DNA from 3 places in the Serratia sp. HNCC26DJ206 genome. Region 2 is predicted to be linked to each of the others. Evidence: predicted binding sites of a transcription regulator. Region 2 holds the regulator's gene; each other region holds the start of a gene.
The links. Region 2 encodes Fur, which represses iron uptake genes when iron is present. Its sites were predicted from a motif close to ATAATAATGAGAACNACTATCAA; they were not measured.
Positions count from the first base shown of each region.

Region 1: the regulator Fur is predicted to act here: its motif matches at 2,891-2,913, upstream of exbB (tol-pal system-associated acyl-CoA thioesterase).
Region 3: the regulator Fur is predicted to act here: its motif matches at 2,714-2,736, upstream of ygiD (4,5-DOPA-extradiol-dioxygenase).

Region 1 is NZ_JBXUGP010000006.1:105,059-109,684, forward strand. It holds gene AC2A1E_RS05730 (carbohydrate porin) at 1-52, shown strand, start outside; gene AC2A1E_RS05735 (LacI family DNA-binding transcriptional regulator) at 152-1,195, shown strand; gene exbD (TonB system transport protein ExbD) at 1,436-1,858, opposite strand; gene exbB (tol-pal system-associated acyl-CoA thioesterase) at 1,862-2,821, opposite strand; gene metC (cystathionine beta-lyase) at 3,075-4,265, shown strand; gene AC2A1E_RS05755 (DedA family protein) at 4,441-4,626, shown strand, end outside.
Region 2 is NZ_JBXUGP010000015.1:29,219-33,844, forward strand. It holds gene ybfF (esterase) at 1-721, shown strand, start outside; gene ybfE (LexA regulated protein) at 1,019-1,306, shown strand; gene fldA (flavodoxin FldA) at 1,570-2,109, shown strand; gene fur (ferric iron uptake transcriptional regulator) at 2,441-2,887, shown strand; gene AC2A1E_RS11645 (beta-N-acetylhexosaminidase) at 3,080-4,626, opposite strand, start outside.
Region 3 is NZ_JBXUGP010000006.1:152,770-157,395, forward strand. It holds gene AC2A1E_RS05950 (DUF1190 family protein) at 1-644, shown strand, start outside; gene AC2A1E_RS05955 (glutathionylspermidine synthase family protein) at 648-1,808, shown strand; gene ygiD (4,5-DOPA-extradiol-dioxygenase) at 1,858-2,640, opposite strand; gene zupT (zinc transporter ZupT) at 2,850-3,617, shown strand; gene ribB (3,4-dihydroxy-2-butanone-4-phosphate synthase) at 3,675-4,328, opposite strand; FMN riboswitch at 4,439-4,599, opposite strand.

The DNA of each region.
Region 1 (4,626 bases), on a different contig from region 2:
CGATAACGATCAACGCTACGGCGTGCGTGCCAGATTCAAATACCTCTTTTGATGCAAATTAATCTGTCTCTACCGTGGGCATTTGCGGGCACTGGAACGCTGGCTGCGGACGCCATGCATGCTAGAATGACGCATCCTATGATGAACACAGATGCCGTCAGTGAAAAAAAATAAACGCATAACCATCAGCGATATTGCCGGGCTGGCTGGAGTGTCGAAGTCGACCGCCAGCCTGGTGCTCAACGGCCGCAGCAAGGAATTCCGGGTTGCCAACGAAACCCGCGACCGCATTCTGGCCTTGGCCAATGAACATCACTATCAGCCCAGCTTCCACGCCCGCTCATTGCGTTCCACTCGCAGCCACACGCTCGGTTTAGTCGTGCCGGAAATGACCAACTACGGTTTTGCCGTCATTTCACGTGAGTTGGAAACCCTGTGCCGTGAAGCAGGTTTACAGTTACTGATTGCCTGCACTGACGAAAACCCCGGTCAGGAGATGATGGCCGTGAACAGCCTGGTGCAGCGCCAGGTTGATGGTTTGATCGTCGCCTCCAGCCAGCTCAATGATGTGGAATACCAGAAGATCAACGCTCATCTGCCAGTAGTACAGATGGATCGCTTGATTCCAGGCTCAAACCTGCCCTTGGTAATTACCGATTCCGTTGCGTCAACCGCCACCTTGGTAGAAACCGTTGCGCGCCAGCATCCTGATGAGTTCTATTTTCTTGGTGGGCAACCGCGTATTTCACCGACCCGCGATCGCCTGGAGGGTTTCCAGCTTGGGCTGGAACGCGCAGGTGTCGCCTACCAGCCGGAATGGATCATTAACGGCAATTACCACCCCAGCTCAGGCTACGAAATGATTGCCCAACTTTGCGCTCAGCTCGGTCGCCCGCCTAAAGCGCTCTTCACCGCTGCCTGCGGTTTGCTGGAAGGGGTCCTGCGTTATCTGAATCAGCACGCGCTGATGGAAAGCAAGATTCATCTGTGCAGCTTTGACGATCATTACCTGTTCGACTGTATGACGCTGAAAATCGACACCGTGGCGCAAGACTGCCATGGCCTGGCACAGCACAGTTTCGATCTGGTTACCGCACTGATTGAAGAGCGCCCGGTCGAGCAGAACAGGCTATACCTGCCAGGCCAGATCCACTGGCGCCACGCAGGTTCACAGGCGCTGTTAAAGCAGATATGACCATCAATTTCGCTTGTTGCCAGATAAAGCAAAAGGGGCATTTAGCCCCTGAGGTTGATGACAAAGTCGCTTTCTAGCCCGAGATACCCGGGTCTAGCGCACCGAGGGGCACTCCGACGGCTTACGCCGTTACGACCCCTTCGGCACGCTCCCCCTAATAACCGGCTTGTCAGCCTTCTGTGAGGCATTTAGCCCCTTCGGATTGTTTTAGCAGCGAGGCGGGTTCGCACCATTACCCCCCTATTTAGCCACGCCTTCCATCCCCACCAGCCCCACTTTCAGGTAACCGGATTTACGCAGCGTGTCCATCACGCTCATCAGCGTTTCATAATCGACGCTCTTATCCGCCTGGAAGAAAATGGTGGTTTCTTTATTCGACTGGGTGCGTTGATCCAGCACCGACGTCAGTTGCTCGGCCACCACTGGCTCATCGCCTACATACAGTTGCTTATCAGCCTTCACCGACAGAAACACCGGTTTTTCCGGGCGCGGCTGCGGCTTGGCGGTCGAAGCGGGCAGATCGACACGAATGTCCACCGTGGCCAACGGTGCCGCCACCATAAAGATAATCAACAACACCAGCATGACATCGATAAACGGCGTTACGTTGATTTCATGCAGTTCGCCGCTGTCGTCCAGATCTTCATTCAAGCGCATCGCCATAAATCACCCCACCCGCAGTTGGTGCTGGTGCTGTGCGCGTTTAGCCTCAATCGTAGCCGCCAGATCCAGATCGCGCCCCAACAGCAGCAGCACCTGCGCAGCCATATCACCGACTTCGGCACGATGGCCGCCAATCACTCGGGCAAAAATGTTGTAAATCACCACCGCAGGAATCGCCGCCACCAGACCGAGTGCGGTTGCCAGCAGCGCTTCGGCGATCCCCGGTGCCACCACCGCCAGATTGGTGGTTTGCGATTGTGCGATGCCGATAAAGCTGTTCATGATGCCCCAGACGGTGCCGAACAGGCCAACAAACGGTGAAATCGCACCGATGGTAGCCAGGAAACCGTTGCCACGCCCCAGTTGACGCCCATAGGCTGCCACGCGGCGCTCAAGGCGAAAGCCAGCGCGTTCTTTAATACCGTTGTTATCGTTGGAGGCCGCCGACAGATCCAGCTCGTTCTGCGCATCGTTCAGCAATACCGCACTGATACTTTCTGCGGAAAAGCTTTGGGCCAGTTCGGTAGCATCGTCCAGAGAGAGGACATCGGCCAGTGACTGTTGTTCACGGCGCAGACGGCGTTTGGAGCGAATCAGTTCGCCGCCTTTGGCAAACAGAATGGTCCAGGTGACGATAGAAGCCAGCACCAGGCCGATCATCACGGTTTTGACTACCACGTCCGCATGCTGGTACATCCCCCAGACGGAGAGATCCATGCCACGGGTTTCTGGCGGTTGGATCGTTGGTGCCGGGTTCACTGGCATCATCCTATTTTCCGCCGGAGCCGTTGCGGCGGCCACGCTTTCAGCGATTGCCGGTGCATTGGCAGGAGCCGCCTGCACGCTGCCCGCCAGCCCAGCCACCAATACCAGTGAAGCGATCAGCTTGCGCCCCAGCGCACTCCATTGCCCACGGCCTGCGCCACAGACTTCTTGATTCATTGTTCTGACAGCCGTTTTCACGCTGTGCCTCCACCCATCTCGACATTTACGGAAGAATTCCGCTGGCGATGATATCAAATTAATCCGCAATTGATAGTGGTTATCATTACTATTTACTCAATAGACTTGTCTTATATCAAGCGGTATGTACGTTGGCTGTGCACACAACGATCCCCCCATTTCCTTTCTTAGCAGTTAAAACGTCTGGATGGCTATTAAACGCCATGCTAACGTAAGCGCTATCGCAGGGGAGCAAGGCAAAGGGAAATCAAGCATGACGTCAAAAAATATCGAAACCGCGCTGATCGTGGCCGGACGCAGCAAACGCTATACGCAGGGCTCCGTTAACCCGGTCACCCAACGCGCGTCTTCACTGGTGTTTGAATCGGTTGCCGCCAAAAAGCATGCCACCGCCAAACGTGCCCAAGGTGAACTGTTTTACGGGCGACGCGGCACGCTCACCCATTTTGCCTTTCAGGACGCGATGACCGAACTGGAAGGCGGCGCGGGCTGCGTGCTGTATCCGTGTGGGGCCGCTGCGGTAGCGAATGCCATTCTGTCTTTCGTCGGTGCGGGCGATCATCTGCTGGTAACCGGTTCTGCTTATGAGCCCACGCAGGATTTCTGCACCCATATCCTTGGCCGTATGAATGTGGCCACCACCTATTTTGATCCACTGATCGGTAGCGGGATCGCCGACCTGATCCAGAGCAACACCAAGGTGGTGTTTCTCGAATCCCCCGGCTCTATCACCATGGAAGTGCAGGACATTCCGGCAATCGTCAGCGCCATCCGCGCCGTGAACCCGGAAATTGTCATTATGATCGACAATACCTGGGCGGCTGGCGTGCTGTTCAAAGCGTTGGAGTTTGACATCGATATTTCGATTCAGGCCGGTACCAAATACATCATTGGTCATTCCGACTATATGCTCGGCACGGCGGTGGCCAATGCCCGCTGCTGGGATCAGTTGCGTGAATATTCCTATCTGATGGGCCAGATGGTCGACGCCGATACCGCCTACATGGCCAGCCGCGGCCTGCGCACGCTGAACGTGCGGTTGAAACAGCATGAACAGAGCAGCATCGCGGTGGCACAGTGGCTGGCGCAGCGGCCAGAAGTGGCGGTGGTCAATCACCCGGCCCTGCCAAGCTGTAAAGGCCATGAATTCTATCGCCGTGATTTCAGCGGCTGCAACGGCCTGTTCTCCTTTGTGCTGAAACAGCGGTTGAGCGATCGACAACTGGCCGACTATCTCGACAACTTCAGCCACTTCAGCATGGCCTATTCCTGGGGCGGTTATGAGTCGCTGATCCTGGCCAATCAGCCGGAAGAGTTGGCGGCCATTCGCCCAGCGGGAGGTGTTGATTTCTCCGGCACGCTGGTGCGTCTGCATATCGGGCTGGAAAACGTGCAGGACCTGATCGACGATCTGGCCGCCGGTTTTAAACGCATCGCCTCGTAACGTTAGCGGGCGGCAACTCTGCCGCCCTTTTTTTACGCGTTTTACCCTTCGTAGCACATTTCTACGTTCTGTTTAATGTCCACTTAAGCGAATAGCGGTACACTCAGCACACAATTGAGCATGATTAAAGCATGGTAGCCCGCAAAAAATCAGATCAGGCACCACAGGACAAGAAATGGATGTATTAAGAGAGATTGTTCACGCACTTTGGACGCACGACTTTGCTGCCTTGGCTGAGCCCGGCGTGGTTTGGGTCGTTTACCTGGTACTTTTCGCCACCCTGTTTTTAGAAAACGGATTACTGCCCGCCTCCTTCCTGCCGGGTGACAGCCTGCTGTTATTGGCCGGGGCACTGATAGCC
Region 2 (4,626 bases):
ATTACCGATAGTGCTGCTCCACGGAATGTTCGGCAACCTGGATAACCTTGGCATACTGGCACGCGACCTGAATCAGCGACATACGGTGATCAAGGTCGATCTGCGCAATCATGGGCTTTCACCGCGCGCCGAAGAGATGACCTACCCGGCGATGGCGCAAGACCTGCTGACGCTGTTGGATGATTTGCAGTTGGATAAGGTTATCGTCATCGGTCATTCAATGGGCGGTAAAGCCGCCATGGCGCTGACCGCCATAGCCCCCGAGCGAGTTGAACGGCTGATCGTGATCGATATCGCCCCGGTGGCTTATAACACCCGCCGCCACGACAAGATTTTTGCTGCTCTGCAAGCGGTCACCGATGCCGGTATTAGCCAACGGCAACCGGCGGCACAGTTGATGCGCGAATATCTGGATGAAGAAGGCGTGATCCAGTTCCTGCTGAAGTCTTTTAATGCCGGAACCTGGCGCTTCAACCTGCCGGTATTGATCGCACAATACGCGAGCATTATCGGCTGGCAGAATGTCCCCTCTTGGCCACATCCAACGCTATTTATCCGCGGTGGGCTTTCGCCTTATGTGCAGGATGAATACCGCGAAGATATTGCCCGCCAATTCCCGCAGGCTCGAGCTTACGTCGTCGCAGGCACCGGCCATTGGGTTCATGCGGAGAAACCGGACGCAGTGCTGCGGGCCATCCACCGCTTTCTAGATGAAGCCTGAAACAAAGTGGTGAAAAAACGTGCTAAAGAGAACGAGTTAGCGCGTTTTTGGCTAAGTTAAGCATTGTCGTTGCTCTATGTGCTGGGGTAATATGGCGCGCTATTTCCGACGTCTTTCAAGCTGCTATAGCTTGGATCCTGCGGGATATAATTTTGCCGCCCTGTCCAACGTGCAAATCATCACCTGGCTGGGGGTAAATTTTGGCTTAGGGTTTATTGGCCCGAATGGTGTTAACTGAACCGTCTGGAAGTGTGAAAACGCTTTCTGATGCAAACTCCCTTGCAGTAGTCCGCAACAATGGCAAAAGAACAAACGGATCGCACGACGCTGGATCTGTTCGCAGATGAACGCCGTCCAGGGCGCCCGAAAACCAACCCGCTTTCCCGTGATGAACAGCTTAGAATCAATAAGCGTAATCAGCTACGGCGTGACAAAGTGCGTGGATTACGGCGTGTGGAGCTGAAAATCAACGCAGACGCCGTGGATGCTCTGAACAAACTGGCGGACCAGCGCAACATCAGTCGCAGCGAATTGATTGAGCAAATGCTGCTGGCAAAACTGGCGGAAGAGCAGCCAGAGCCATGATCTCTTCAGCCGCACGCGCGGCTCGGCGTTAAGGATGACGCCGGATCAACACCGCTTGTAGTGATTCCCCGGTATCGCATAAATGCGATAAAACCCCAGAGCACATTTCTGGCATGATAGATATTTACCGGTAAGAGAGAGTCACCACGCTGAACTCTTGCCTTGATCTCACGTAAGACGATACCCAAAAGGCTCGACGTTGCAGGTAAGCAACCCGCGAACTCCAAAGGTATATCCACTGAATTAAAAAGGTTATCTGCAATATGGCTCATGTAGGCATTTTCTTTGGCAGCGATACTGGCAATACCGAAAACATTGCCAAGATGATCCAGAAAAATCTTCAGCAAAAATATGGCAAAGACGTGGCTGAAATTCACGACATTGCCAAAAGCAGTAAAGAAGATCTGGAAGCTTTCGACATCCTGCTGCTCGGCATCCCAACCTGGTATTACGGTGAAGCCCAGTGTGACTGGGATGACTTCTTCCCAACGCTGGAAGATATTGACTTCAACGGCAAACTGGTGGCGCTGTTTGGTTGTGGTGACCAAGAAGACTATGCAGAATATTTCTGCGATGCGATGGGTACCATCCGTGACATCATTGAACCACGCGGTGCTGCGATCATCGGCCACTGGCCAACCAAGGGTTACCACTTCGAAGCCTCTAAAGGCTTGGCAGACGACCATCACTTTGTCGGCTTGGCCATTGACGAAGATCGTCAGCCTGAGTTGACCAACGAACGCGTAGATGCCTGGGTCAAACAGATCAGCGAAGAGCTGAGCCTGGCTGACATCGTCGGCTAAGTACCCCTTTCCAGATATTGTACAAAAGCCCTGCAAAGCGCATAGTGTTGGCTACAGGGCTGCTATCGGTATCGCGGATTAGAGTAATAGAAGCAACAAGTCTGTAACTTCCCGCACCATCAGGGTAGACTGCGGCATCGGTTTATCCCATCCATCATCAAGACGTTGCATGTACCCTATGCAACAGCGCAGATATACCTTTGTTAACGACCGACGGTTTCTATTTAGGGCAAGCGGTTCTATAATGAGACGCAATTAACTCTTTGTGCCGACCGATGCCATAGGCTAAAACGCCTCAACTTGATTAGCATAGTAACAGGACTGAATCCGCATGACTGACAACAATAACGCATTGAAGAAGGCCGGCTTAAAAGTCACGCTTCCGCGACTCAAAATCCTGGAAGTCTTGCAGGATCCGGCATGCCATCACGTCAGTGCGGAAGATCTGTACAAAAAACTGATAGATATGGGTGAAGAAATTGGCTTAGCAACGGTTTACCGCGTGCTGAACCAATTTGATGACGCGGGCATTGTGACTCGTCACAATTTTGAAGGCGGTAAATCCGTATTCGAACTGACCCAGCAACATCATCACGACCACCTGATTTGCCTGGACTGCGGCAAAGTGATCGAGTTCAGCGACGAGCCTATCGAAGTACGTCAGCGTGATATCGCCAAACAGCACGGTATCAAGCTCACCAATCACAGCCTGTACCTGTACGGCCATTGTGAGGTGGGTGATTGCCGCGAAAACGATACGCTGCACGATAAGCGATAACTCTGGCCTGCCAGAAATGAGAAACCGCCTTGATGGCGGTTTTTTTGTGCCTGCGATTTACAGATAAAAAATCCCCGGACAGGCCGGGGACAATGATAATGCCAAATATTACACTCTCTTATAGCACTTTTCTCTGACACGGGACTTCACCTGCAGCCCATCCGCCGACACGCAAATGGGCTGAGTTTTGGCTTAGGCTTTTACCGGCTCAGCACGGCTGAAGCGTTTGCCATCCGGGCTGACCGCGCGGATTTGAACATCACCCGCAACGGCCGGGCGAGCACGATCGTCATAGCGCTGCCACTGTTTGCCACCGTCGGTAGAATATTCAATCCCCAGACCTGGTAAGGCGATATTAGCCTCCAGTTTGCCATCGACAACGCGTGCCCCCGGAACTGGCAGACGGTAGCTCACGCCACTTTTATCCAGCTTGGCCAACTCACGTTGCCCGATCAGGTTGGCAAAGTGCAGCCAGTCTTTTTCTAGCGCCTTGGTATCGACCTGATGGGTTTCGCCACCTTTGTATTCACGGCCGGCTTTATAGTCCTGTTCCCAGCTCGCACGATGCCAAGCACGTTCCGCAACCGACAGCGCTCGTGGGTAAATCATATATTCCATTTGCTGATCGGTACGCACAACCTCACTCCACAGCTGGGCTGAAAGACCATAAGCACCCGGCCATGGTTTATCACTCTTGGCAGTGAAGTGGTTGCCATCACGGTCAACCGAAGTTTCAGCGTTTTGTGGCAGGTTGTCTGGCGCGAAGCTGAAGATCTTCTGCTCATCGCTGAAGCGGGTGCCCCAGTAGTAACCATGCTCTTCCGGGGTCACTTCATAAGGGAAATCCATGTAAACGTAATCCGGGTTGGAGAGCACAACGTCATAACCCTTGTTCGCCCAGTCGTTAGCCGAGTCGAAGCCGCCCCAGTACAGGGTATCCCAGAAGTTCACCGCAACATTCTTAGTCGCGAAAGCTTTCGAGTCTTTGGCATCTTTCAGGCCATCCTGCCACGCCTGCATTCTGTCAATACCGTGCGCTTTCACCAGTTGGCTAACTTCAAGCCCGAAGTAGCTCGGCAAGTGCTCCATATCTTCCACTTTGCCGCCTTTGATGATCGCCTGACAAACCTCAGACTTGGCCCATGGTTTATCTTCTTTGCTCAGATCAAGAATGCCCTTGCCCGCTTCCGGCTTCTTCACATCGGTATAACCAGCACCCAAGCGGATATTCTTCGCTTCATCCCCACCAAAGTGCCAGGTTTGCAGTGGTTGACCGGCTTCTTTGTGCATCTGGGCGACTTCACCAATCACTTTATCAACAAAGTTTTTGGATGAATCCAGGCACGGGTTCAGGTAGCTCTGACGGTTAAAATACTGCACTGAGGTGGTATTAGAGGTATCTGTCGGATCCACCAGACGGAACTCATTCGCCTCTTTCTCTTTACCTTCGGCCAGCAGTTTCTTGTAGCGCGCTTCCATGGAAACAATCGCAGCGCGAGCATGCGCAGGCATGTCGATCTCAGGGATCACTTCAATCTGGCGCGCCTGGGCATATTTGACGATATCGATGTAGTCCTGACGGGAGAAGAAACCACCGTGCGGTTCTGGGCCTGAACCGTATTGTGGCAGCAGACAGGTGGTTTCGCTCAGGTCATGGCAACGCTGCCCACCCACCTCGGTCAGTTCCGGCAAGCCTGGGATCTCAATGCGCCAGCCTTCATCATCCGTCAGATGGAAGT
Region 3 (4,626 bases), on a different contig from region 2:
ACATCAACCGAGATACATTCCGCAAATCCTGGCGTGTTGCGCCCGTGGCTTTGGCGATCAGCGCAGTCTTTATGCTGGCCGGCTGCGAACAGGCGGATGAAACGGTTTCTCTATATCAGAATGCCGACGACTGTTCGCGCGCCAACCCTTCGATGAGCGAGCAATGCACCACCGCGTACAACAACGCGATGAAAGAAGCCGAAAAAACCGCGCCGAAATACGCCACCCGTGAAGATTGCGTAGCCGAATTCGGTGAAACGCAATGTGCGCAAACTCAGGCTCCTGCCCAGGCAGGTATGGCCGCAGAGTCGCAAAGCAGCGGCAGCATGTGGATGCCACTGATGGCGGGCTACATGATGGGCCGGATGATGGGCGGTTCGGGTTTCGCCCAGCAGCCGCTGTTCACCTCTAAAAATGGTGCCAGTCCGGCAAATGGCAAGTTCGTTGATGCCACCGGCAAGAGCTATGGCCCGGCAACCGCAGGCGGCCGTACCATGACCGTGCCTAAAACCGCCATGGCCCCTAAACCGGCGGTGACTAAAACCATCACCCGTGGTGGTTTCGGTGAAAGCGTTGCCAAACAGACCAGCATGCAGCGCAGCAGCGCCACCTCCAGTTCTAGCTCGCGCAGCATGGGCGGTTAAGGCATGAAACGCGTTGCGATTACCGAGCGCCCGGACTGGCGCGAAAAAGCCACTGAATTTGGTTTCCAGTTCCACACCATGTACGGCGAGCCGTACTGGTGTGAAGACGCCTATTACCAGTTCACCCTGGCACAGATCGAAGAGATCGAAAACGCCACCGCAGAATTGCATCAAATGTGCCTGAAAGCGGTGAAGCGAGTGGTCAACAGCGACGAGTTGATGACCAAGTTCTGTATTCCAAAGCATACCTGGGAGTTTGTTCGCAGTTCCTGGCGCACCAATCAGCCTTCGCTGTATTCGCGCCTCGATCTGGCTTATGACGGTGTGAATCCACCCAAGTTGCTGGAAAACAACGCCGATACGCCCACATCGCTGTATGAAGCGGCCTTTTTCCAATGGCTGTGGCTGGAAGATCAGCTCAACGCCGGCAAGCTGGATCCCGAGTCCGATCAGTACAACAGCCTGCAAGAAAAACTGATCGAACGCTTTGCCGATCTGCAAGCCAATCACGGTTTTAACCTGCTGCATCTGGCCTGCTGCCAGGACAGCGAAGAAGATCGCGGTACGGTGCAATATCTGCAAGATTGTGCGCTGGAAGCCGGTCTGCCGACCGAATTCCTGTTTATGGAAGAGATCGGCCTTGGGGAAAGAGGCCAGTTTACCGATCTGCAAAACCAGGTTATCGGTAACCTGTTCAAGCTTTATCCGTGGGAGTTCATGCTGCGCGAGAACTTTTCTACCAAGCTGGAAGACGCCGGCGTGCGCTGGCTGGAACCGGCCTGGAAGAGCATTATCTCCAACAAGGCGCTGTTGCCGCTGCTGTGGGAAATGTTCCCCAACCATCCCAACCTGTTACCGGCTTACTTTGCGCAAGACGATCATCCGCAGATGGATCACTACGTCACCAAACCGCTGTTCTCACGCGAAGGGGCGAATATCCAGATCGTACAGAACGGCCAGGAAGTGGCGCGTGTTGAAGGGCCATACGGCGAAGAAGGCATGATTGTGCAGCAGTTCCATCCGTTGCCGCAGTTTGAGGGCAGCTATACGCTGATTGGTAGCTGGCTGGTTAACGATCAACCTTGTGGTATCGGCCTGCGGGAAGATCGCGAGTTGATCACTCAGGATCTGTCACGCTTCTATCCGCATATTATTCTTGGCTGATAACCCGTTGTAATAGATTGGGCGTAGCGCTCGGTTACGCCCAATCATCTTATCCTACCTGTACCGACAGCATGCTCAACGCGCCCATTTCGATGCCATCGACCGGGATTGAGATCGGCTCTTTACCGTCCCAACCCCCCAGCACATACAGCAACGGCAGGTAATGTTCCGGCGTCGGGTTCGACAACGCAGCACCTTCATGCTGCATAAAGTTCACCAGTGGATGATTCTCACCCTGATAATTCAGGTTATCGCGCACGTACTGATTGAATGATTCTGCCCATGGGTACGGGCTGGCATTCCCCTGCCATTTCACCATCCGCAGGTTATGCACCACGTTACCGCTAGCAACGATCATGATGCCTTGATCGCGCAACGCTGCCAGCTTGCGACCAAGCTCATAGTGATATTGCGCAGGCTGAGTACCATCAATGCTGAGCTGCACCACCGGGATATCCGCTTGCGGGTACATTTTGATCAGTACGCCCCAAGTGCCGTGATCCAATCCCCATTCACCGGTATCCGCCCCCACCTCGATCGGAGCCAGCAAGGTTTGCAATTGAGCCGCCAGTTCGGGTGAACCGGGTGCCGGATACTGGGTATCAAACAATGCCTGAGGAAAGCCACCAAAATCGTGAATGGTTTTTGGCTGTTCCATCGCCGTCACAGCGGTGCCCCGGGTATACCAGTGGGCAGAAACAGCAACGATCGCTTTCGGACGCGGTAACTGTTCACCCAGCGCACGCCATGCCTGGGTGTAACGGTTCTCTTCCAGCACGTTCATCGGGCTACCGTGACCAAGAAACAGTGCACGCATACGAGAGGTGGTCATAAGTTATCCTTTGGTTAGCGTAATAGGCTTTCTGCTGACTACATTACGCCCTTTGCTTTACGGAGACAGCCGGATAACCATGATAATGATCTTCAATAAATTTGAACGGCTAGCTCAATGGAAGCAATCAGCCAAATCCGCTCGATTTATGCCGTTACTCTGTTAGTATCGGAGCATAAACAATAATCATTAGCGTAAAGGAACCTATCTTGTCAGTACCGCTGATTCTGACCCTGCTGGCCGGTGGCGCAACCTTTGTCGGTGCCCTGTTCGGCATTATTGGCCAGAAGCCATCCAACCGCCTGCTGGCGTTTTCCCTCGGTTTTGCCGCCGGGATTATGTTGCTGATTTCATTGATGGAAATGCTGCCTGCCGCATTGCATACCCCTGGGGTGTCACCCGTGCTCGGCTATGGCATGTTCATGCTCGGGCTGCTGGGCTATTTTGCGCTCGATCGCATGTTGCCACACCAGCATCCACAGGATCTGATGCAAAAGCCGATTAAGCCGCACAACCTGAAGCGCACGGCAGTCCTGCTGACGTTGGGTATCAGCCTGCACAACTTCCCAGAAGGCATCGCCACCTTTGTGACGGCCAGCGCCGATCTAGAGCTGGGCATGGGAATTGCCTTGGCCGTAGCGATCCACAATATTCCCGAAGGGCTAGCGGTCGCCGGGCCGGTGTATGCGGCGACCGGTTCCAAAACCAAGGCGCTGCTGTGGTCAGGGATCTCCGGCTTGGCAGAAATTCTGGGGGGCGTTATGGCCTTCCTGTTGCTGGGCCCGATGATCTCACCGGTAGTGATGGCATCGATTATGGCTGCGGTCGCAGGGATTATGGTGGCACTGTCGGTAGATGAGTTAATGCCGCTGGCGAAAGAGATCGATCCACACAATAACCCAAGTTATGGCGTGTTATGTGGCATGGCAGTGATGGGGTTCAGCCTGACGCTGCTGCAAAGCGGCGGGATTGGTTAAGCTCACTAGGCGTAAAAAAGCCGCTGATAAAGCGGCTTTTTCATACCAATCAACGTATTAACTGGCTTTTTTTTCCTGCGCCTGACGGTAGGCCACCAGATCTTCGATGGTCAATACAACCATTTCGTGTTGTTTGGCAAACGCGATCACTTCCGGCGCATGCGCCATGCTGCCATCATCGTTGGTCAGTTCACACAGCACACCGGCAGGTTTGAAACCGGCCATAGAGACCAGATCGATCGTCGCTTCGGTGTGACCACGGCGGCTCAGTACGCCACCCGGCTGGGCACGCAGTGGGAACACGTGGCCTGGGCGGCTCAAATCGCTCGGCTTGGCATGGTCGGCAATGGCTGCGCGAATGGTGGTCAGGCGATCGGAAGCCGATACGCCGGTAGTCACGCCCTGCGCGGCTTCGATGGTCACGGTGAACGCCGTCTGGAACTGACTGGAGTTGTTGGTGACCATCATCGGCAGCTCAAGCTGCTGGCGGCGATCTTCGGTGATACACAGGCACACAATACCGCTGCCGTGGCGAATGGTCAGCGCCATCTGCTCAACGGTCATGGTTTCTGCGGCGAAGATCATATCGCCTTCGTTTTCACGATTTTCATCATCGAGCACCATCACACCGCGCCCATTGCGCAATGCATCGAGCGCGCGTTCAACGCGTTCCGCTGGCGTGCCGAAATCTGAAAGTAGAGTCTGATTCATGGTAAAAAACCTCATTAAAATTATGGATTACCAGAACCAGGGCTAGCTTGAGGAGTGGCTATAACCATAGCCGAAAAAATAACGCAAGCGGGCATAAGCCCGACAGGTGTCGTTACTCTCTCCCATCCGGACTATAACCGTCGGCCCCGGAATTACACCGGATCTGCTGACCTCTAACCGATTCCTGAGAACAGGTTGAGCGCTCGCGGGCTTTCACCGTAGAAGGTGATTTACCGCCGGTGGGGACTTTCACCCCGCCCTGAGAATAAGCCCTTCGACTATAACGCCATCACCCCCG